Regions from separate parts of the Salinivibrio kushneri genome, predicted to be linked through region 2. Evidence: predicted binding sites of a transcription regulator. Region 2 holds the regulator's gene; the other holds the start of a gene.
The links. Region 2 encodes MetJ, which represses methionine synthesis genes. Its sites were predicted from a motif close to TTAGACNTNTANANGTCTAA; they were not measured.

Region 1: the regulator MetJ is predicted to act here: its motif matches at 4,687-4,706, upstream of metN (methionine ABC transporter ATP-binding protein MetN).

The regions. Positions count from the first base shown of each region.
Region 1 covers NZ_CP114588.1:804,880-815,402, reverse strand. The annotation lists gene N8M53_RS04025 (acetate kinase) at 1-410, shown strand, start outside; gene pta (phosphate acetyltransferase) at 516-2,663, shown strand; gene N8M53_RS04015 (amidohydrolase) at 2,792-3,931, shown strand; gene N8M53_RS04010 (LysE family translocator) at 3,939-4,562, opposite strand; gene metN (methionine ABC transporter ATP-binding protein MetN) at 4,825-5,859, shown strand; gene N8M53_RS04000 (methionine ABC transporter permease) at 5,849-6,535, shown strand; gene metQ (methionine ABC transporter substrate-binding lipoprotein MetQ) at 6,582-7,397, shown strand; gene N8M53_RS03990 (GlxA family transcriptional regulator) at 7,484-8,467, opposite strand; gene N8M53_RS03985 (MBL fold metallo-hydrolase) at 8,562-9,338, opposite strand; gene N8M53_RS03980 (GlxA family transcriptional regulator) at 9,525-10,496, shown strand.
Region 2 covers NZ_CP114588.1:180,999-191,521, forward strand. The annotation lists gene hslU (HslU--HslV peptidase ATPase subunit) at 1-800, opposite strand, end outside; gene hslV (ATP-dependent protease subunit HslV) at 803-1,339, opposite strand; gene N8M53_RS00915 (SPOR domain-containing protein) at 1,490-2,053, opposite strand; gene cytR (DNA-binding transcriptional regulator CytR) at 2,124-3,128, opposite strand; gene priA (primosomal protein N') at 3,304-5,505, opposite strand; gene rpmE (50S ribosomal protein L31) at 5,722-5,937, shown strand; gene N8M53_RS00935 (malic enzyme-like NAD(P)-binding protein) at 6,193-7,437, shown strand; gene metJ (met regulon transcriptional regulator MetJ) at 7,516-7,833, opposite strand; gene metB (cystathionine gamma-synthase) at 8,020-9,186, shown strand; gene N8M53_RS00950 (bifunctional aspartate kinase/homoserine dehydrogenase II) at 9,248-10,523, shown strand, end outside.

The sequences.
Region 1 (10,523 bases), 620 kb from region 2:
ACACCATGCTGACCAAAGAGTCTGGCCTGCAAGGCTTGACCGAAGTGACCTCTGACTGCCGCTTTGTCGAAGACAACTACGGTGAGAAAGAAGAAGCCACGCGTGCAATGAACGTGTTCTGTCACCGTCTTGCCAAATACGTAGCAAGCTACACCGCGACCCTAGACGGCCGTCTTGATGCGATTGTCTTCACCGGCGGTATCGGTGAGAACTCAGGTCCAATCCGCGAGCTCGTGCTTGAGCGCTTGTCGCTACTGGGTGTTGATGTCGACAAAGAGCGCAACCTGAAAGCGCGCTTTGGTGGCGAAGGCGTGATCACCACAGACCAAAGCCGTGTGCCAGCCATGGTGATTTCAACCAACGAAGAGTTGGTCATTGCGCAAGATACTGCGCGCCTAACTGGCCTGTAAGACCATTCCCAACGGCTGATTCCACTCAGCCGTTTTTATATTTGTGCCGGCCTGTCCGGCACGCCAATCAGATAGTAAGAGGAAGTCAACGTGTCCCGTACTATTATGCTAATTCCAATCGGCTCCGGCGTCGGTCTGACCAGTATCAGCCTCGGCGTAATGCGAGCGATGGAGCGTAAAGGCGTTCGCGTCTCATTTTTTAAACCCATTGCCCAGCCACATCACGGTAGCGACACCGATGTGACAGACCTGACGACAGAAATCATTCACGCCAACAGTGACATGAAAGTCGCCGAGTCGATGTCCATGAACCAGGCCGAAGATCTGCTGCGCTCCGATCAAGAAGACGTGCTGCTTGAAGAAGTGCTTGCACGCTTCACACGCGCCACCCAAAACACCGAAGTGGCGCTGGTTGAAGGCTTGGTCACCACGCGTAACCATCCGTTTGCCAACCAAATCAACTACGAGATCGCTAAGACGCTGGATGCAGAGATTGTCTTTGTCACCACACCAGGTACCGACAACCCTGCGCAGCTAAAAGAGCGTATCGAGTTTGCGTGCACCAACTTTGGTGGCAGCAAAAACGGCAATATCTCTGGCGTGATCATCAACAAGCTCAATGCGCCTGTGGATGATGCTGGCCGCACCCGCCCTGATCTGTCAGAAATCTTTGACGATGCAGACGGCGCGCGTCCAACTAACGTTGAAGTGATGCAGATCTTCAACTCGAGCCCAATCCGTGTACTGGGTTGTGTGCCGTGGAAAATCGACTTAATTGCCACCCGTGCCAGCGATATGGCCAAGCACTTGAATGCCACCATCATCAACGAAGGTGAAATTCACTCACGCCGTATCAAGAGCATTACTTTCTGCGCTCGCTCTATTCCTAACATGGTTGAGCACTTCCGTCCTGGCTCACTGCTGGTGACCTCGGCAGACCGTCCAGACGTGATTGTCGCGGCCTGCTTGGCAGCAATGAACGGCGTGGAAATCGGTGCACTGCTGCTAACCGGTGGTTATTCGATCCCTGATCAGCTCAAAGCACTGTGTGATCGTGCCTTTGAAACGGGCCTACCAGTGTTCACCACCGCAGGTAACACCTGGCAAACCTCACTCAACCTGCAAAGCTTCAGCCTCGAAGTCCCGGCTGACGACAAAGAGCGTGTTGAGTTTGTGAACGACCACGTAGCCAGCCACATTGATGGTAACTGGATTGAGTCACTAAGCTCTGGCTCTAACCGTGAGCGTCGCCTCAGCCCACCGGCCTTCCGTTATCAGCTCACCGAGTTTGCACGTAAAGCCGCCAAGCGTATTGTGCTGCCAGAAGGTGACGAGCCACGCACCATCAAGGCCGCCGCTATCTGTGCGGAGCGTAAAATTGCTGAGTGTGTGCTTTTGGGTAACCCAGAAGAAATCAAACGTGTTGCTGATCAACAGGGCGTAACCCTGGGCGCAGGCGTTGAAATCATCGATCCAGTGAAAGCGCGTGACAAATATGTCGCCCGCTTGGTTGAGCTGCGTAAGAGCAAAGGCATCACCGAAGTGATTGCGCAAGAGCACCTGGAAGACACAGTGGTACTGGGTACCATGATGCTAGAAGCCAACGAAGTGGACGGTCTGGTTTCTGGTGCCGTGCACACCACGGCTAACACCATTCGCCCACCGCTGCAGATCATCAAGACAGCGCCGAACGCCTCTTTGGTGTCGTCGGTCTTCTTCATGCTGCTGCCTGAGCAAGTGCTAGTTTACGGTGACTGTGCGATCAACCCGGATCCAAACGCGGAACAACTGGCTGAAATTGCAATTCAATCAGCCGACTCTGCCGCAGCATTCGGTATTGAGCCGCGCGTGGCGATGATCTCTTACTCGACCGGTAGCTCAGGCAAAGGGGCTGACGTGGATAAAGTTCGCGAAGCGACTCGTCTTGCCAAAGAGAAGCGCCCTGATCTCGTGATTGATGGCCCACTGCAGTACGACGCGGCCATCATGGAAAACGTGGCTAAGTCGAAAGCACCGGATTCACCGGTTGCCGGTAAAGCGACCGTGTTCGTCTTCCCAGACTTGAACACAGGTAACACCACCTACAAAGCGGTACAACGTTCTGCTGAGCTGGTGTCTATCGGTCCAATGCTGCAAGGCATGCGCAAGCCAGTGAACGACTTGTCGCGTGGCGCACTGGTAGACGACATTGTTTACACAGTGGCCCTGACAGCTATCCAAGCGAAACAAGCTGAAGACAACGGCCAAGTGTAATTTGCACCACGCCCTGTCGGATAAAACAAAAGCCAGCACCTGTTGCTGGCTTTTTTGCGTTTGCGTTCACAACGTGACATGCAAACGCGATCTAGCATGGCGTATCCATTCTGGTTTTGGAGTCGAAGATGGCTAACGAATTCGATCCCGTCACACTACGGCATACCCTGCACCAAACCCCTGAGCTTTCTAATCACGAAGCCCTCACCGCCCGCACCATCGCCGCCCAATTGCGGCAATTTGGCTTTCACCCTGCCACTGATATCGGCGGTCACGGGCTCCTGGTTACCATTCAAGGCGCGGCACCAGGGCCCACCACCTTGCTACGTGCCGACTTCGATGCGCTGCCGATTGAAGAGCGTGGATCACAGGCATACTGCTCCCAGCACCTAGGCGTGATGCATGCCTGTGGCCACGATGGTCATACCGCGGCGTTGCTGGCCGTCGCCGCCGAGCTTAGCCACATTCCGCCCGCTCGTGGCACTGTGCTGCTCGCCTTTCAGCCTGCCGAAGAAACCGGTGAAGGCGCAGCGCGTATGTGCGAGTCCCCCGAGATTGCCAACGTGCAGATTGATAACGTCTACGCCTTTCACAATCTCCCCAGCTTTAATCAGCATCAAATCGTGGTGCGCCCCGGCACCTTTGCCTGCGCATCAACCGGGGTCGCTATTGAGCTGTACGGAAAAACTTCTCATGCCGCCTACCCAGAGCGTGGGATCAGCCCCGCCAGTGCGATGACAGGCGTGATGCATACCCTGACACAACTACCCGACGCCTACCCAGACGCCAACAGCCTCGTCACCTTGGTTCACGCTCAGTTAGGAGAGCCCGCCTACGGCGTCGCGCCCGGCCAGGCGACCGTGATGGCTACCTTGCGCAGTGATGACAACGCCTGCTTTCACGCCATGAAGGCCGACTTAGTCGACAAAGTGAACACGCTGGCGGCTCGGGCAGGATTAACTGTCAATGTTAGCTGGCATGAACCCTTTATCGCGGCCGAGAACAGCACACACCATACGCAGCATGTGGTCAATGCCGCGCAGTCGTTAGGGTTAGCGGTTCACAGGCTCACCGAGCCCATGCGCTGGTCGGAAGATGTGGCCGAATTTCTTGCTCGCTGGCCAGGGGCGTTATTTGGCATTGGCAGTGGTGAGCATCATCCACAGCTACATAACCCCGATTATGATTTTCCCGATGCGATTCTCCCCACCGCCAAAGCGATCTTTACCGCTTTGGTCGCTGAGCATCACGGGCGTGGCACGGATTAATCACGTCCTATCCCAGCGCCAGCCAAACGCCAACGCCCACCATCAAGGTGCCGGCGACACGGTTGAGCAGTTGCACGTTGCCGCGTTGCTGCAAAAATCGACGCAACGTGCGACCACCGCTGGCGTAAAGCATCAAGCAGCTAAACTCAGTGAGCAAAATAATCAACACCAGCACACTTAACTGGCTAGGCAGCGCCAATTTAGGATTAATAAATGGCGGCAACAGAGAAATCATAAACGCCCAGCCTTTGGGGTTGGCAATCGCGGTGACAAACCCTTGGGTCGCCAAGGACCACGCTGATGCCTCACTGGGGCTGGAATCATCCTCTGCGGGAATCGCCATTTTCCCGCGAGATCGCCACATTTGTACCCCAAGAAACGCCAGATAAGCACCACCGACGTATTTAAACACCTGAAAGATTGACGGATAGTTAAGCATCATGGCCGCCACCCCAATCACCGAGGCAATCGCTACTAGCCCCACACCAATTAACTCGCCCCACATCATATGCAGGCTACGCTTAACCCCGATGGTCATTCCCAACGTCATCGAGAGGGTCATACACATCCCAGGGGTCACGGACACCAGGAAAAAGGTCGGGATAAACAAGGAAAGCATGGTGGTATCAATCAAAGCAGTTGGCATAAAGCGTAATCAGAACAAAGTACTACAGGGGCTTCTAGTAAACGCCCTTTATCGTTTGAGATCAAGCTGACTGTTGAGTTTATAACCAAGCGATTGGACTTATTGCCATTTAGACGTCCAGAAGTAAAAATATCCATTGACTTAATTTTGACTAACTCATAGCATCAATAACCAGAGCGACAGCAAGAATGTGGCACAAGCCGCTGAGTGAGTCTGCTGTGATCAAATTAATCGCCAAGGACATGTGATGATTGAGATAACCAACCTCAACAAGGTATTCGAACTCGGGGAACGCCGAATTCATGCCCTTAATGACATCAACTTATTTATTCCCAAGGGGAAAGTATTTGGTGTGATCGGTGCCTCCGGCGCAGGGAAAAGTACCCTAATCCGGATGGTTAACCTGCTCGAGCGCCCAACCAGCGGCTCAGTCAAAGTGGGTGGCACTAACCTCACTGCGCTACCCAACCGCCAGTTGACCCAAGCGCGCCGTAAAATCGGGATGATTTTCCAACACTTTAATCTGCTTTCGTCACGCACCGTGTTCGACAATATCGCCCTGCCGCTTGAGCTAAGTGGCTCGAGCCGCGATGAGATTGAAACCCGCGTGAGCGAACTGCTCGATCTGGTTGGCTTGGCCGATAAGCGTGATGTGTATCCTGCCAGCCTCAGTGGCGGACAAAAACAACGTGTCGCCATTGCCCGTGCATTGGCGCCAAGCCCCAACGTTCTACTTTGTGATGAAGCCACCAGCGCACTGGATCCGGCCACCACCCAATCGATTTTGTCGCTGCTGCAAACCATCAACCAAAAGCTCAACCTCACCATTTTGCTGATCACCCACGAAATGGACGTGGTCAAACGTATCTGTGACGACGTCGCTATTATTGGCGATGGCGAACTGGTCGAGTCCGGCCCGGTGGGCGAGATTTTTGCGCACCCCAAATCCGACTTGGCGAAACAATTTATTCGCTCAACCCTCGACTTGTCAGTGCCGCATGATTTTGCCCAGCGCTTACAAAAAGAATACTTTAAAGGCAGCTACCCCTTGGTGCGCCTCGAATTTACCGGTGCAACGGTCGATGACCCATTAATCAGCCAGATCTCGCGTCTGTTTGATATCGACATCAGCATTTTAAGCTCAGATATCGACTACGCCGGCGGCGTGAAATTCGGCCTACTGCTTGCAGAAATCATGGGGCCAAAAGAGGCGGTTGAAAACGCCATCACTTACCTCAACAAGCACCATGTCAACACGGAGGTACTTGGCTATGTTGATTGATCAATTCACCCACTGGGTCAATGAAAACAGCGCCCTTATCAACTTGCTGCTCGAAGCCACTGGCCAAACCCTGTATATGGTATTTGCCTCCGGCATCATGGGGTTTGTGATTGGTATCCCACTAGGCGTGCTACTGCATGTGACCAAACCCGGTGGTTTGCTGGGTCAACCACAAGTTAACCAGGTGCTTGGCGCAATCGTGAACATTGGTCGCTCCATCCCCTTTATTATCTTGCTGGTGGCGATTATTCCGTTTACCCGCATGGTGGTTGGCACCTCAATCGGCACCGCGGCGGCGATTGTGCCACTTACCGTCGGCGCGATTCCATTTATTGCCCGCTTGGTTGAGGGGGCGTTACTGGAACTACCGGCAGGGCTAGAAGAAGCGGCCAAAGCGATGGGCGCGAACCCGCTCCAAATTATTTGTAAAGTGCTGATACCGGAAGCACTGCCGGGCATCATCAATGGCGCCACCATTACCTTGGTCACCTTGGTGAGCTACTCAGCCATGGCCGGTGCCGTCGGCGGTGGTGGCCTTGGGGATGTGGGCATCCGCTATGGCTATCAACGCTTTGATACCACCGTCATGCTGATCACCGTTGTGATGCTGGTGGTCTTAGTACAAGCGATTCAATCTTTTGGTGATTACTTGGTGCGACGCGCCGATCACCGCTAAATCAAACACAATAATGACGAATATGTTCCAAACAGGGAGACAGACAATGAAAACCACTATTAAAACGCTACTCGCCACCCTTGGCCTTGCCTCAACTTTGGTGCTGACTGGCTGCGGCGAAAAAGAACAAGCCGCAACCGATAATAACAGCATCACCGTGGGCGTGATGGCCGGCGAAGAGGCACAAGTGGCTGAACATGCGGTGAAAGAAGCGAAAAAGCTCGGTCTTGATGTAGAGCTAGTGACCTTTACCGATTACGTCTCGCCAAACGCGGCACTGGACGATGGTTCGGTCGACGTGAACGCTTTCCAGCATAAACCGTACTTGGACGCACAAATCAAAGACCGTGGTTATGAGTTCGCGATTGCCGGCAACACCTTTGTGTATCCGATTGCAGCGTATTCTTACAAGCTAGATAGCGTCGAGGATCTACCAGAAGGCGGTAAAATTGCGGTGCCAAACAACCCATCGAACCTGGGCCGTTCACTGGTATTGCTTGAGCAGCAAGGCATCATCAAGCTCAAAGAAGGTGCAGGCATCAACGCTACCAAACTGGATATCGTTGAGAATCCGAAAAATGTGGAAATCATCGAGCTAGAAACCCCACAACTGCCTCGCTCATTGGAAGATGTGGACTTGGCTATCATCAACAACACCTTTGCCGCCGGCGTGGGCCTGACGCCAAACAAAGACGGCATCTTTGTTGAAGACAAAGAGTCACCCTACGTGAACCTGATTGTGGCGCGCAAAGACAACGTCGACGCAGAAAACGTCAAAACCTTTGTTAAAGCCTACCAAACTGATGCGGTTTACAACGCCGCGATGGAAATCTTTGACGGCGCCGTGGTAAAAGGCTGGTAAGCCGCTAAGCACAACACATTGAAATATGATTAAGCCCGCACTGAAAAGTGCGGGCTTTTTGATGCAGAGAACAACACAACTGACACTTAGGTCTGATTATTGGGTTGACGATAAAACGCTTTTCTCCACTGATTAGGCGTCACTTCATAGCGCGCTTTAAACTTTTCTCTGAACATAAGCACCGAGCTAAAGCCTGTTTTTTCGACAACCTGCTCGATAGATAAGTCCGTAGATTCAAGCAAATCTTGAGCGACATTCAGTCGCTCGGTGGTCAACCACTCTCCAAATGACATTCCTGTCGCCCGGCTAAATTTTCTGGTAAACGTGCGGCGGGTCATCATCACAGACTCAGCGAGCACATCCAATGAGTGCTTTTGACTGAGGTTACGTCTGATGTTCTCCATTAACGCATTGATACGAGAATCGGATGACGTCACCGGTATGGGTTGGTCGATAAACTGAGCTTGTCCACCATCACGATATGGCGGCACGACCATTCTTCTTGCCACTCGGTTTGCAATGGTACTGCTGTAGAGCTTGCGGAAAATATAGAGACAACAGTCAATCCCGGCAGCCGTACCTGCTGAAGTGATCACGCGATTATCCTCAACATACAAGGCATTCGTATCCAGTAAAACACACGGAAACCGTTGGCTAAAGTCTTGTTCTAGTTCCCAATGTGTCGACGCTCGCCTTCCTACCAGCAAGTCCGCATAGGCAAGCACATAGCTGCCAAGACATAAACCAACAACGAATGCGCCTCGGGCATGAGCACGTTGAAGCGCAGCAAGCAGTGCTTCATTGGGACGTTCATCAATGGTTCGCCAATAGGGAATGACGATGATGTCGCTGTGCGCTAGCGCATCCAGCTGATGCTCAGTATGAATTTCCATACCAATATCGGAAAGAATGGGACCAGGTTCTCCTGCGACTAACTTGAGGTCAAAAAAAGCCTCACTCAACGTGCTAGGCCCAAACACAATACTCGGGACTGAAATATGAAATGGGCTAAAGTGATTAAAAACGACAATAGCCACCGAGGGGAGTTTGTTACTGTCTGTGGGATACATAGGCCATTTCCATCGTTAAAACACAGAGTAATGAAGACGCACTACTCTGTGTTGCTCACCAGCACGGCATCTTATGATGCTTTATTGACTCACCCTAAAGGGTCACTGTCTCACCATCTTCTGGCACAAACACACACTCATGGATCATGTTTGCTTTTGCATAAGCGCGCATTTCTTGCGTTGTTACCAACGCATGATTCACTGCTCCCATATGTGTGGCGACAATTTTAGCTTCAGGAAGCACTTGATGTGTTTTGAGCACATCTTCCTTACCCATGATAATAGGGCCGAAACCAAGGACATGTGCCCAACCTGTGTTGAGAATAACCACACCTGGCTGTTGTTTTATCATGGTTTGTTCAACACTTGGGATCCAGATCGTATCACCAACCAAATACAGCTTTTCCTCCGTCGCGTGCGAGAAGATAACCCCCGTCACTTCACCTAGTCTGTCCGCCATTTGTTCATTTTGAAAAGCAGCATCAGAGCCGTGTTGGCATACCGTGCGGATAAATGAAATACCATGATAATCAACCTCTTCAGAAAAGATCTGCACATTGGTAAACCCTTGAGAGCGTAAAATGGCCTCATCCCCCTCATGTTGCACAAAAATCGTTTTATCTTTGGGGATTATGTTCACGGCAGCCTCATCCCAGTGATCTGGGTGCGTATGAGTTAATAACACCGCGTCCACATCAATAATACTTTCAATCGGTAAAGGTAATTCAACGGTGGGGTTCGATAGGTGCGAATTGGCTGTGCCTTCAAAGCCGGGGTACGCCCCCTTCGGGGCTAACATCGGGTCAATGAGGAATTTTTTACCCGCATATTCAATTATTTGTGTTGCATTACGAATTTGTGTGATTTTCATGATTGCGCTCCAGTGTCACTATGCTTTGCGTTAGTGACGAAATAATAAGCACTAAACCACACGCTCAAAAGTGGCTAAAAGGACATATAAGGATAGTATCGGGACAAATACGGTCCCCCTTAACTTGACCCCCACACCGGCGGCCAGTCATCATACCCTCCCTATTTTTACGCTTGGTGTGCGGTCATGCGTCTTGAATACACAGGCCCGATGCCAGAATGTATCGGCTTTCTTTTACTGCCCCGCTTCTCGATGATGGCCTTTTTCTCTGCCGTCGAGCCACTGCGTATTGCCAACCAAATCAGTGGCAAGCCGCTATTTGATTGGCAAATGATCAGTGAGGATGGCAAACCGGTGAAGGCGTCTAACGGCATGTCATTGCTGGCCGACAAAGCCATTGATGCGGTGCATGACCTGCCCTCACTGGCCGTGTGTAGCGGCTTTGATCCTGAAGCCTATTTAAGCCGCCCCTTAATGCGCTGGCTGCACCGTCTTGATGCGGCAGGCTGTGCACTCGGTGGGCTCGATACCGGCTGCTTTTTGCTTGCCGCTGCCGACTTGCTCAAGGGTGAGCGAGTCACCTTACATTGGGAAAGCCTGCCCTCGTTTCAAGAGCGCTTTCCGGAGGTGAAAACCTCAGATGAGCTATTTGAGCTGGGACAACGGCGTTTTTCATGCGCAGGGGGCGCAGCGGCGATGGACATGGCGCTGGATGTGATTGCGCGTCGCCATGGCACCCAGTTAGCGATCGATGTCTCTGAGCAGCTAGTGCACGAGCGCATTCGTACTCGACGTGATCAACAGCGAATGACACTCGCCCGCCGTTTAGGCACCCATCGCCGACGTCTGGTCGAAGCGGTGGATGTGATGGAACGCCATATAGAATCCCCGCTGCCTTTATCGGAGGTGGCTCAGCGCAGTGGTATCTCGCTTCGCCATCTGCAACGGCTTTTTGACAGCGAGCTGAACCAGTCACCACGAAGCTGGTATTTGGGATTGCGGCTAGAGCGTGCCCATTATTTGCTAAAAGAAACCGATCTTGATGTGTTATCGGTGGGATTGGCGTGTGGCTTTAGCTCAAGCTCGAGTTTTTCCCGCGCGTTTCGCACCCACTACGGTGTGTCACCGCGCCAGACGCGCAAAGCCCAAAGCCAGTAAAAGAAGAAAGGCAAGATAGATACAAAA
Region 2 (10,523 bases):
GTGTTGCCTGATTTACAGATCTTATCGATTTCATCCACGAACACGATGCCGTTGTTCTCCACCATGTGGATGGCTTGTTCTTTGATTTCTTCTTGGTTAACCAGCTTGGCGGCTTCTTCCTCGGTCAGCGCTTTCATGGCGTCTTTGATTTTCATCTTACGCTTTTTGGTGCTGTTTCCACCGAGGTTTTGGAACATGCTTTGCAGCTGGTTGGTCATCTCTTCCATGCCTGGTGGTGACATGATTTCCACGCCCATTTGTGGGGCGGCGACATCGACTTCCACTTCTTTATCATCAAGCTGACCTTCGCGTAATTTTTTCCGGAAGCTTTGCCGCGTTGAAGAGTCCTCTTGGTTGGCCTCGTTTTGGCCCCATGCGTCGCGTGCTGGTGGCAGCAAGATATCGAGGATACGATCTTCTGCTTGTTCTTCTGCGCGGAATTTTACTTTTTCCATCGCTTGCTGCTGGGTCATGTTCATCGCCACATCCGCGAGATCGCGGATAATGGTTTCTACTTCTTTCCCCACATAACCCACTTCGGTGAACTTAGTGGCTTCCACCTTGATAAAAGGCGCGTTAGCGAGCCGTGCCAAGCGGCGAGCGATCTCGGTTTTACCCACACCGGTTGGACCAATCATCAAGATGTTTTTCGGGGTGACTTCCGCACGCAGCTCTTCGGCAAGCTGCATTCGGCGCCAGCGGTTTCGCAGTGCGATCGCCACCGCACGTTTGGCATTGTCTTGGCCGATAATGTGACGGTCAAGCTCATGCACGATTTCGCGTGGAGTCATTTCAGACATCACTAATCCTGTTTCTTACTCTCGAGTTCTTCAACGGTGTGCTGCTGGTTAGTAAACACACATATATCACCGGCGATGGTTAGCGCTTTCTCGGCGATCTCGCGGGCATCTAACGCCGTGTTTTCAAGCATAGCAACGGCGGCGGCTTGGGCATAGTTGCCGCCAGAGCCAATGGCGATCAAGTCGCGCTCTGGTTCAACCACATCGCCGTTACCGGTAATGATCAATGAGGCGGTTTCATCGGCGACCGCCAGTAGGGCCTCTAATCGACGCAGTGCGCGATCAGTTCGCCATTCTTTAGCAAGCTCAACCGCTGCTTTGGTTAGGTGCCCTTGGTGCAGTTCAAGCTTGCGCTCGAAGCGCTCAAATAAGGTGAAGGCGTCAGCAGTGCCACCCGCAAATCCGGCGAGAACTTGGCCGTTATACAAACGACGGACTTTTCGGGCATTGCCTTTCATCACAGTATTGCCAAGCGACACTTGGCCATCGCCAGCAATAACCACTTTACCTTCGCGACGAACGGAAACGATTGTAGTCACGGGAACCTCTTTCTTTGTGTCTGGTACACCAGATGGGTGATTAATGTAAGAGGTTGGGTTTTACCGCTTACTTTTCAAGGGGAGAGGGAAGGATTTCAATTAAGGCTGGGCAAAGAATAGACTTGGCCCAGCCGATAAGACGCGGCGGCGTTATTCCCAGTACCAAATTGCGCAAGGTTCAACCCCGGCGCGCCGGAGCATATTACGGTCGCGTTCTGCTTGACGCTTACGTGGGTAAGGACCCAATACCACGCGGTACCAAGTGCCTTTTTCCCCTTGGCTTATCTTGATTTGGCTTTCTAGCCCTTGAAAGGCAATGATCGCTTTACGCTCATTCGCCTGCTCTTGACTGCGGTACGCGCCGCATTGCATCAGGTAAGGACGCGTGGATTGCGGCAATGCTTTGGCCTTCACTTCCACCTCTTTACTCTCTAGCTCTTCGATGTAACTCCATTTTTCTTCAGGCTTTTTAGGCAGATGTGCCTTATCGCTCTGCGTGGAAGGCTGAGGTTGAGGCTGTGCGTTTGTTGCCGGTTTAGGCGCGGGCGCGTCGGTATTGCTTAATAGGTATAGGCCATAACCAAACGCACCAACCAAGCAGACCGCAAGCAACGCCCACTTTAATGGGAATCGAGCACGCGCTTTGGGCGGTTGGCGGCGGGTATTTTTTTTACGCGGTGCTTTACCACGTTTGACATAATCACGAGTTGCCACAGCAAATAATCAAATTCAAAGCCAGTAAAGCGCTCATGTTACTGGCTTAGACCCGTGCTGACTAGTCTTACTACCGAGACGGTGGGGCCACGCTCTCACGGATCACTAACTTGGCATCTAAAAGCCGTGACCCAGCGTTCACTTCTCGTCCCTGCAAGGTGTTAAGCAGCATCAACATCGCCTGACGACCAATGTCATAGCGAGGCTGTGAGACAGTGGTCAGGGGAGGATCGCAATATTCCGCAAATTGGATGTCATCAAATCCAACGATGGAAATATCTTGTGGCACGCGCATGCCTAAGCGTTTTGCCTGCTGCATCGCGCCCACGGCCATCACATCGCAATGACAGAATACGGCGGTCGGTGGCTCGGGCAATGAGAGTAGGTTGGTCATCGCCCGCGCGCCAGAGGCAAAACTGAAATCGCCTACCACGCTGTAAGCAGGATTGACGGTAATGCCTGCGCGTTGCAACGCTTGCTGGTAACCTTGTGAACGGAACTGGGTGAGCGCCGTTTCTGGTACCCCAGTAATATTGGCGATACGGGTGTGGCCGACTTGGGTGAGGTAATTGACCGCCTCAAAAGCGGCAGTCAGGTTGTCGATATGCACCGTGGGTAGCTCAAGATCCGGGGCATACTCACACGCCATTACCAACGGAGGAAGGTTTTTCTGCTCGGGCTTACTGACATCAAAGGGCACATCTGAGCCCAGCAGGAGCATGCCATCTGCCTGTTTGGTAAATACCAAGTTCACGAATGAGTTTTCGCGATGATGCTGTTGGGCACTATCCCCGAGCAAAACCAAGTAACCGTGCTCCATCGCCGCTTCTTCGATCCCGCGAATGATCTCACTGAAGTAAGGATCGCAGATGTCCGGGACAATAGCGACGATAGTTTTGGACTCGTTGCGGCGTAGGTTACGTGCGAGTGAGTTAGGGGAGTAGCCAGCTTCTACGACCGCTTGTTCAACCTTTTTACGGGTTGAGGCCGAGACCTTTTCAGGGTTCATCAGCGCGCGAGATACGGTTGCTGTGGATACACCGGCAATGTGGGCAACGTCCTTCATTGTCGCCATAATGACAGTCCTCTTGTTATCTGTATTGTGAGATCAGACAGTTATTAGCTTGTCTGACCTGTTCTCTTAGCCAATTGCGGCCTTATTCTACCTAGCCTTGTCCGATTTAAACACGGACAAGCTAACAGTTATTGCAATGAAAGTGTGATTGCTGTCGCTTTACTGCAAGGGAATGTTAAGAAAGGTCTTGCGGCTCGACATCTAATGACCACCTCACTTTACGCGACAGGGGGAGTTGTTGGATGGCTGGGAGCGCCACCTGGAGCCATTGCTGCATGATTTTTCGGCTGGGCGCCTGAATGAGGAGTTGCCACCGATAGCGACCCGCGCGTTTGGCCATCGCGGCTGGCATGGGCCCCATAATATGGCATTCATCCTGTTGAATCGGTGAGGCAGCCAGTGTTTGACGCACTTGCTGTAAAAACTGCTGGACGCTGTTTTCTTCATGGCCGTCGGCGCGAAAGAGGCTAAGAAACGTATAAGGGGGGAGCCACGCCTGACGCCGTTCACTTAACGCAGACTCTGCAAAGGCTTGATAGCCTTTATGCACCAAAGATTGGATCAGGTTATGCTCAGGGTGGTGGGTCTGTAATAACACCGTACCTGGTTTGCTGGCGCGGCCAGCTCGCCCGGCGACTTGCACCATCAATTGGGCTAAACGTTCAGGCGCACGAAAATCATTACTGAATAATGCCCCGTCCACATCCACGAGCGCTACCAAGGTCACGTTAGGAAAGTGATGGCCTTTGGCGAGCATTTGTGTACCTAATAGAATTTGATACTCACCGTTTTCAATGTCTGCCAAGTAACCTTCGAGGCTCCCTTTTCGTCGGGTGTTATCACGATCAATGCGAACGGCATTGTATTCGGGAAACAACTCGCCAAGTTGGGATTCGAGTTGCTCGGTGCCGACACCGACGCTAATAAGTTGGGTAGAGCCACAGTCGCCACATTGGGGGGGAACACGTTTTTGGTGGCCACAGTGATGACAACGCAACTCCTGGTGTTGTTGATGAAGGGTATAGTAGGCATCACAGCGTTGGCAGTTTGCTAACCAGCCACACTCGTGGCACATCATCGCGGGCGCATAGCCGCGGCGATTTAAGAACAACATCACCTGATTGCCTTGCTGAAGGTGCTGGCGCATTTCGGCAATGAGCGGCGCGGATAAGCCAGCTTCGAGGTGATGGCCTTTGATATCGAGTATCCCCTGACGCGCGGTCACAGCATTACCGGGACGTTGCGTGAGCTTAAGGTACTGGTATTTACCGGTCTTTGCGTTGTGTAGGCTCTCTAGCGACGGCGTGGCTGAGCCTAAGATCACAGGGACTTGCTCTTCATGTCCTCGCATGACAGCCAGATCGCGGGCGTGATAGCGAAAGCTATCTTGCTGCTTATAGGAAGGGTCGTGCTCCTCATCAATAATGATGATGCCAAGCTTTGCCATGGGGGTAAAAAGCGCCGATCGGGTGCCGATCACTATCGCGGCTTGATTCTCTCGTGCGGCCAACCAGGCGTTGAGACGGTCGGTATCGCTGAGCCCCGAATGCATCACGGTCACAGGAACGGCAAAGCGGCGCTCAAAACGGCGAATGGTTTGTGGTGTCAGGCCAATTTCTGGCACCAATATTAACGCCTGTTGGCCACGTGCGAGCACCGGTTCAAGCACATTGAGGTACACCTCGGTTTTGCCTGAGCCAGTGATCCCCTCTAATAATGCGCAGGCAAACCCATCGCTGGCATTGATAGTGGCGACCGCCATGGCTTGTTCATGATTTAATGTCGGCTTTTCTTCGGTCACCGCAACGCTTTTAACCCAAGCATTTGCCTGAGAAGGGGGTGAGTAGGGCGCGATCCAGCCTTTTTCTGCCACCGTTTTTAGCACCGGCGCGCCGATGTCTTGTTCGATTAAGTCGGCTTGGGGGGCAGGACCGTGAGTGAGAAGCTGCAACACTCGGGCTTGTTTGGGCGCGCGGCTCAGGCCTGAGAGAGGTTGGTTTTGTCCTGACTCGGTGATTTGCCACCACTTTTGTTGCTGCAATGTCGCAGGGCGTCCCTTACGCAGCGAAGTTGGCATCACCGCCCCCATCGCATCTCCGAGTGGATGATGGTAAAAACGGCTAGCCCATTGCAGGAGGTTGTATACGGCGGGGGTCCAAACCGGTTGCGTATCCAGTACGGTATCAATCGCTTTGAGTTGGCTGGCTTCCACACTGGCCGTTGGTGACAAGCCAGTAACGATGCCGACTTTATGCTGGCGTCCAAACGGCACCTTGACGCGCCCTCCGATGATCGGATGCTGATCGTCAGCAATACGGTAATCAAAGGTTTTCGGCAAAGGGACAGGCAAAGCCACCTGAGCAAACTGTTCCATCACAACATCTTATTGGCCAGAAGGAATGTCAGTGTAACGGTTAGCCACACGTTGGCAAAGCCTTGTTGCACCGGAAGAGACACGCTGATTGCACAAAAAAGTTGCGAAAAAGAGGGCGCTTGATTAGAATTGCGCGCCTTAGAAAATGTTTGTTAACGACGTGTGGTGCCCGGCTTAGGATCGGGAGAGCGACACGGCCTTTAAGATGAGGTTATCCCTATGAAAGCTGGTATCCATCCAGAGTACAAAGCCGTCACAGCAAAATGCTCTTGCGGTAACGAATTCGCGTTCAGCACAACGCTAGGCAAAGACATTTACCTAGACGTGTGTGACAAGTGTCACCCATTCTACACTGGTAAGCAGCGTATCCTTGATACCGGTGGCCGTGTTGACCGCTTTAAGAAGCGTTTTGGTGCCCTTAGCAGCAAAAAATAAGCTGCTATTGACCGAATATAGAGAAGGGACGCATCAGCGTCCCTTTTTTTGATCGTATCGTCCTCGTATTTGGGCAACAGGTCCGAGCATCATCGCGAATACGGTGTTAGTACTGGTGGACGTTTGCTCCCTGCGTTACCATCTTTTTAATGATACAAACCTTCCCTGTGTGGTTTGTAGAGTGTCTGGCTAATATCGTTCACGCTTCCCTGGCGATATTAGTTACCCCTTCACGATAATAATTAGGAACACTAGATGTCGGACGATAAACGCCAGCAAGCGCTGGATTATCATGCATACCCTACTCCCGGAAAAATCTCTGTTGAATTGAGCAAGCCTGCTGACTCGGCCGCGGATCTCGCGTTGGCGTATAGCCCAGGCGTTGCTGAGCCAGTGCGTGAGATAGCACAAGACGCGGATGCGGTTTACCGCTATACCGGTAAAGGTAATATGGTGGCGGTGATCTCAAACGGCACCGCGATTTTGGGGCTAGGAAATTTAGGCCCCATGGCTTCTAAGCCCGTTATGGAAGGCAAAGCGTTATTGTTCAAGCGTTTCGCAGGTTTGGACTCGATTGATATTGAAGTGAAACATCGCACTATCGATGAGTTCGTTGATACCGTAGCCAATATTGCTGACACCTTTGGCGGTATCAATCTCGAAGACATCAAAGCACCGGATTGTTTTGAGATTGAAAAACAATTGATTGCACGTTGCGAAGTGCCTGTATTCCACGATGATCAACACGGTACTGCCATCGTAACCGCTGCTGGCATGCTTAACGCGCTCGAGCTACAAGGCAAAGATATCCGCGAGGCGACGGTGGTGTGCATGGGCGCAGGCGCGGCCGCGGTTGCCTGTATGGAGCTATTAATAAAATGTGGCGCACAACGTGAAAAAATCTATATGTTGGATCGTAAAGGCGTGATCCATACGCGCCGTGACGATATCAACAAATACAAGCAGTTGTTTGCCAATAACACAGATAAACGTACCCTCGAAGATGTGATTGAGGGCGCGGACATGTTCGTTGGCGTATCCGGCCCAGACTTACTCTCACCAGAAGCCTTGAAGCTAATGGCAGACAAGCCCGTGGTATTTGCTTGCTCGAACCCGGATCCTGAAATCCATCCGGACGTAGCACACCAAGTGCGCGATGATCTGATCATGGGAACCGGGCGTTCGGATTACCCGAATCAGGTCAATAACGTGCTCTGTTTCCCGTTTATTTTCCGTGGCGCACTAGATGTGCGTGCCAGTGAAATCAATGATGCGATGAAGTTGGCAGCAGTGGAGGCCATCCGCAGCCTAGCCAAAGAGCCTGTCCCGCAAACGGTATTAGACGCCGCCGGTTTGTCTTCGCTAAGCTTTGGCCCAGATTACATCATTCCTAAGCCCATGGATGCGCGTTTATTGCCGAAAGTGGCACGTGCGGTGGCGCTGGCGGCCGTCGAAACCGGTGTTGCCCGTATCGAGATGCCAGAAAACTATATGCTATAGCGAGGCCTGTTGTCACACACGAGTGACAGAGAGCACGATGCTGGAAATAATGAAAAACCCGCCGGTTGGCGGGTTTTTTTAGTATTCGCTATCGTCGAATTCGATACCAAGCTCTTCCATGATCCGACGTGCTTCGGCAGGAATGCTGTCGGGTTTATCCTTACGGATATCGTCATCGGTTGGCAGTGGTTGACCGGTGTAGGCATGAAGAAATGCCTCACACAACAACTCGCTGTTGGTCGCGTGACGTAGGTTTTGCACCTGACGACGAGTGCGTTCATCAGTCAGAATTTTTAGTACTTTTAATGGGATAGAGACGGTGATCTTCTTTACCTGCTCTTTCTTTTTACCATGTTCGGCATACGGATTAATGTAGTCGCCGTTCCACTGCGCCATGTCTCACCTATCTTGATTATGGAATACCCAGAATGATGCTGCGGAGATTTTAGCTATATTAACCGCCACATGCAAAGGAGTATAGACGTCTAGAAGTGTTGACGTCCCAAAAAGCACAGGGTAAGGTGGCAGTATGACACCTGGATCACGCTCACCATGCGCAAACCAGACTAGCAAGGACAGATCATGACAGAGAAAAAAACCGACACTATCGCCGTTCGGACCGGAATTGGCACTGATACCCAGCACCATGCGGTGGTGCCTCCCCTGTACTTATCGACCAATTACCGTTTCCCGGCACTGGGTGATGTGCCTACCTACGACTACGCGCGAGGTGGTAACCCAACGCGTGCGCAGCTCGAACAAGCGTTGACTGACTTAGAAGGGGGCGCGGGGGCAGTGGTGACCAACTGCGGGATGTCAGCGATAAACTTGGTGCTATCTCTGTTGGAGGCAGGCGATCACATCGTCGCCCCGCACGATTGTTATGGTGGCACCTATCGCTTGCTCGAATCACGCGCCAAACAAGGTATTTGGCAGGTGAGTTTTGTCGATCAGTCGGACCATGATGCGTTGGATCAGGCACTGGCTAAGCACCCCAAACTGGTGCTGGTGGAAACCCCGTCCAATCCACTTTTGCGTGTGGTTGATATTGCAGATATATGCCAAAAAGCCCATCAAGTAGGGGCTTGGGTGGTAGTGGATAACACGTTTTTATCGCCAGCCTTGCAAAAACCTTTTGCACTGGGCGCGGATATGGTGGTCCATTCCACCACCAAGTTTATTAATGGTCACTCCGATATTGTTGGTGGCGTGGTGGTTGCGCGTACGGATAAATTGGCAGCCACTTTGGCTTGGTGGGGTAACTGCTTAGGGGCGACGGGCAACGCGTTTGACAGTTATATGACACTGAGAGGGTTGCGCACATTGGGCGCTCGGGTTAAACAACACCAGCAAAATACTGAAGCGGTACTTAGCTACCTACAAACGGTGTCAGCGGTGCGGAAAATCTACTACCCCGGGTTGGCCTCTCACCCTGGTCACCAAATTGCTGCGCGCCAGCAAGCGGGGTTTGGTAGCATGCTGAGCCTAGAATTGGATACCGATCAAGCCGGTGTGGCGCGATTTATTGACGGCCTTTCGTTATTTGCCCTCGCCGAGTCACTCGGGGGGGTAGAAAGTTTAGTCACGCATCCTGGCTCGATGACACACAGAGCCATGAGTGATGCCGCGCAAGCGGAGGCGGGCATCGCCCCGACCTTGTTACGTTTTTCCATCGGGCTAGAAGATGCGCAAGATTTGGTTGCCGATTTGGCGAACGCCTTTGCCCGTTTAGAGGGTAACACCCCATAGAGGCTGCGCATCAGTGCGCGTCACTTTACCGAGACTGATAGACATTAAGAGAGACTTTGCCATGCATGCGCAACCGACGGAAACGTCCCCAGAGTCACCACGCCAATTGCACAAGTTTGGTGGCAGTAGCCTCGCGAGCCCTGATTGCTATCGCCGTGTGGTCGATGTATTGACCGCGCATGCGAGCCAGCAAGACTTAATCGTGGTATCCGCGGCAGGAAAAACGACTAACCAGCTGATTATGTGGTTGGCACAGTTAGACAAGGATGGCCGAGTGGCGCACGAGACGTTGCAAACTGTGCGAGCCTTTCAGCAAGACTTGATTGAAAACTTGGTGGATGGAGAATCAAAACAACAACTGGTGGATGCACTTTACGCTGATATCGCCACCATCGCTTCGCTGGGCGATAACGGCCTGAGTGAAAGTGACAAAGCGTATGTACAAGGTTTTGGTGAGGTATGGTCGGCGCGTCTATTGGCTCAACTACTCACTCAGCATCAGCGCGCAGCGGTGATGTTAGATTCACGCCAGTGTTTGCGCGCCGAGCGTGCCGCTCAGCCAGAAGTGGATCGCGGTGCGTCTTGGCCTTTGCTGCAAAATCAGCTTTCGCAACACAGCCACACTCATGTGGTGATCACCGGCTTTATGGCGCAAAACCAAGCGGGAGAAACCGTACTGCTTGGTCGCAATGGTTCTGATTATTCGGCCACTGTGCTGGGTGCGTTGGCCGGAGTGAGCCGTGTGACCATTTGGAGTGATGTTGCCGGGGTGTATAGCGCGGATCCACGTCATGTTGATAATGCGTGTTTGTTGCCTTTAATTCGTCTTGATGAGGCGGGTGAGCTGGCGCGTCTTGCCGCCCCCGTACTGCATAGCCGAACCTTACAGCCGGTGGCGCAAAGTGCCACCGACCTGACCTTACGTTGTACGCATGCGCCGGATAGTGGCTCAACACGCATTGAGCGTGTATTAGCGACCGGTCGTGGCGCCAAGATCATTACGGCGTTGGATGATGTGAGTTTGCTGCAGTTCGATGTGGCCCGAGGCCAGGATTTTCAGGCGATAAAGCAAGAGCTCAGCCGGATTTTGTCACAGCTAAAAGTACAGCCATTAGCAACCGATTACCAAGATGATCAATATCGAATTTTGTTGGCATTTACTACGGAAGTGGTTGCTCTGGTGATGGCGCAAATCCAAGACGCTGGCCTCTCCGCTGAGCTCAAACTACGTGAAGGCTTTACCATGGTAGCGGCCGTGGGGGCAGGCGTGGTGAACAACCCCGTTCATTGCCATGGCTTTTATCAACAACTCAAATCCCAACCGGTGGAGTTTATCA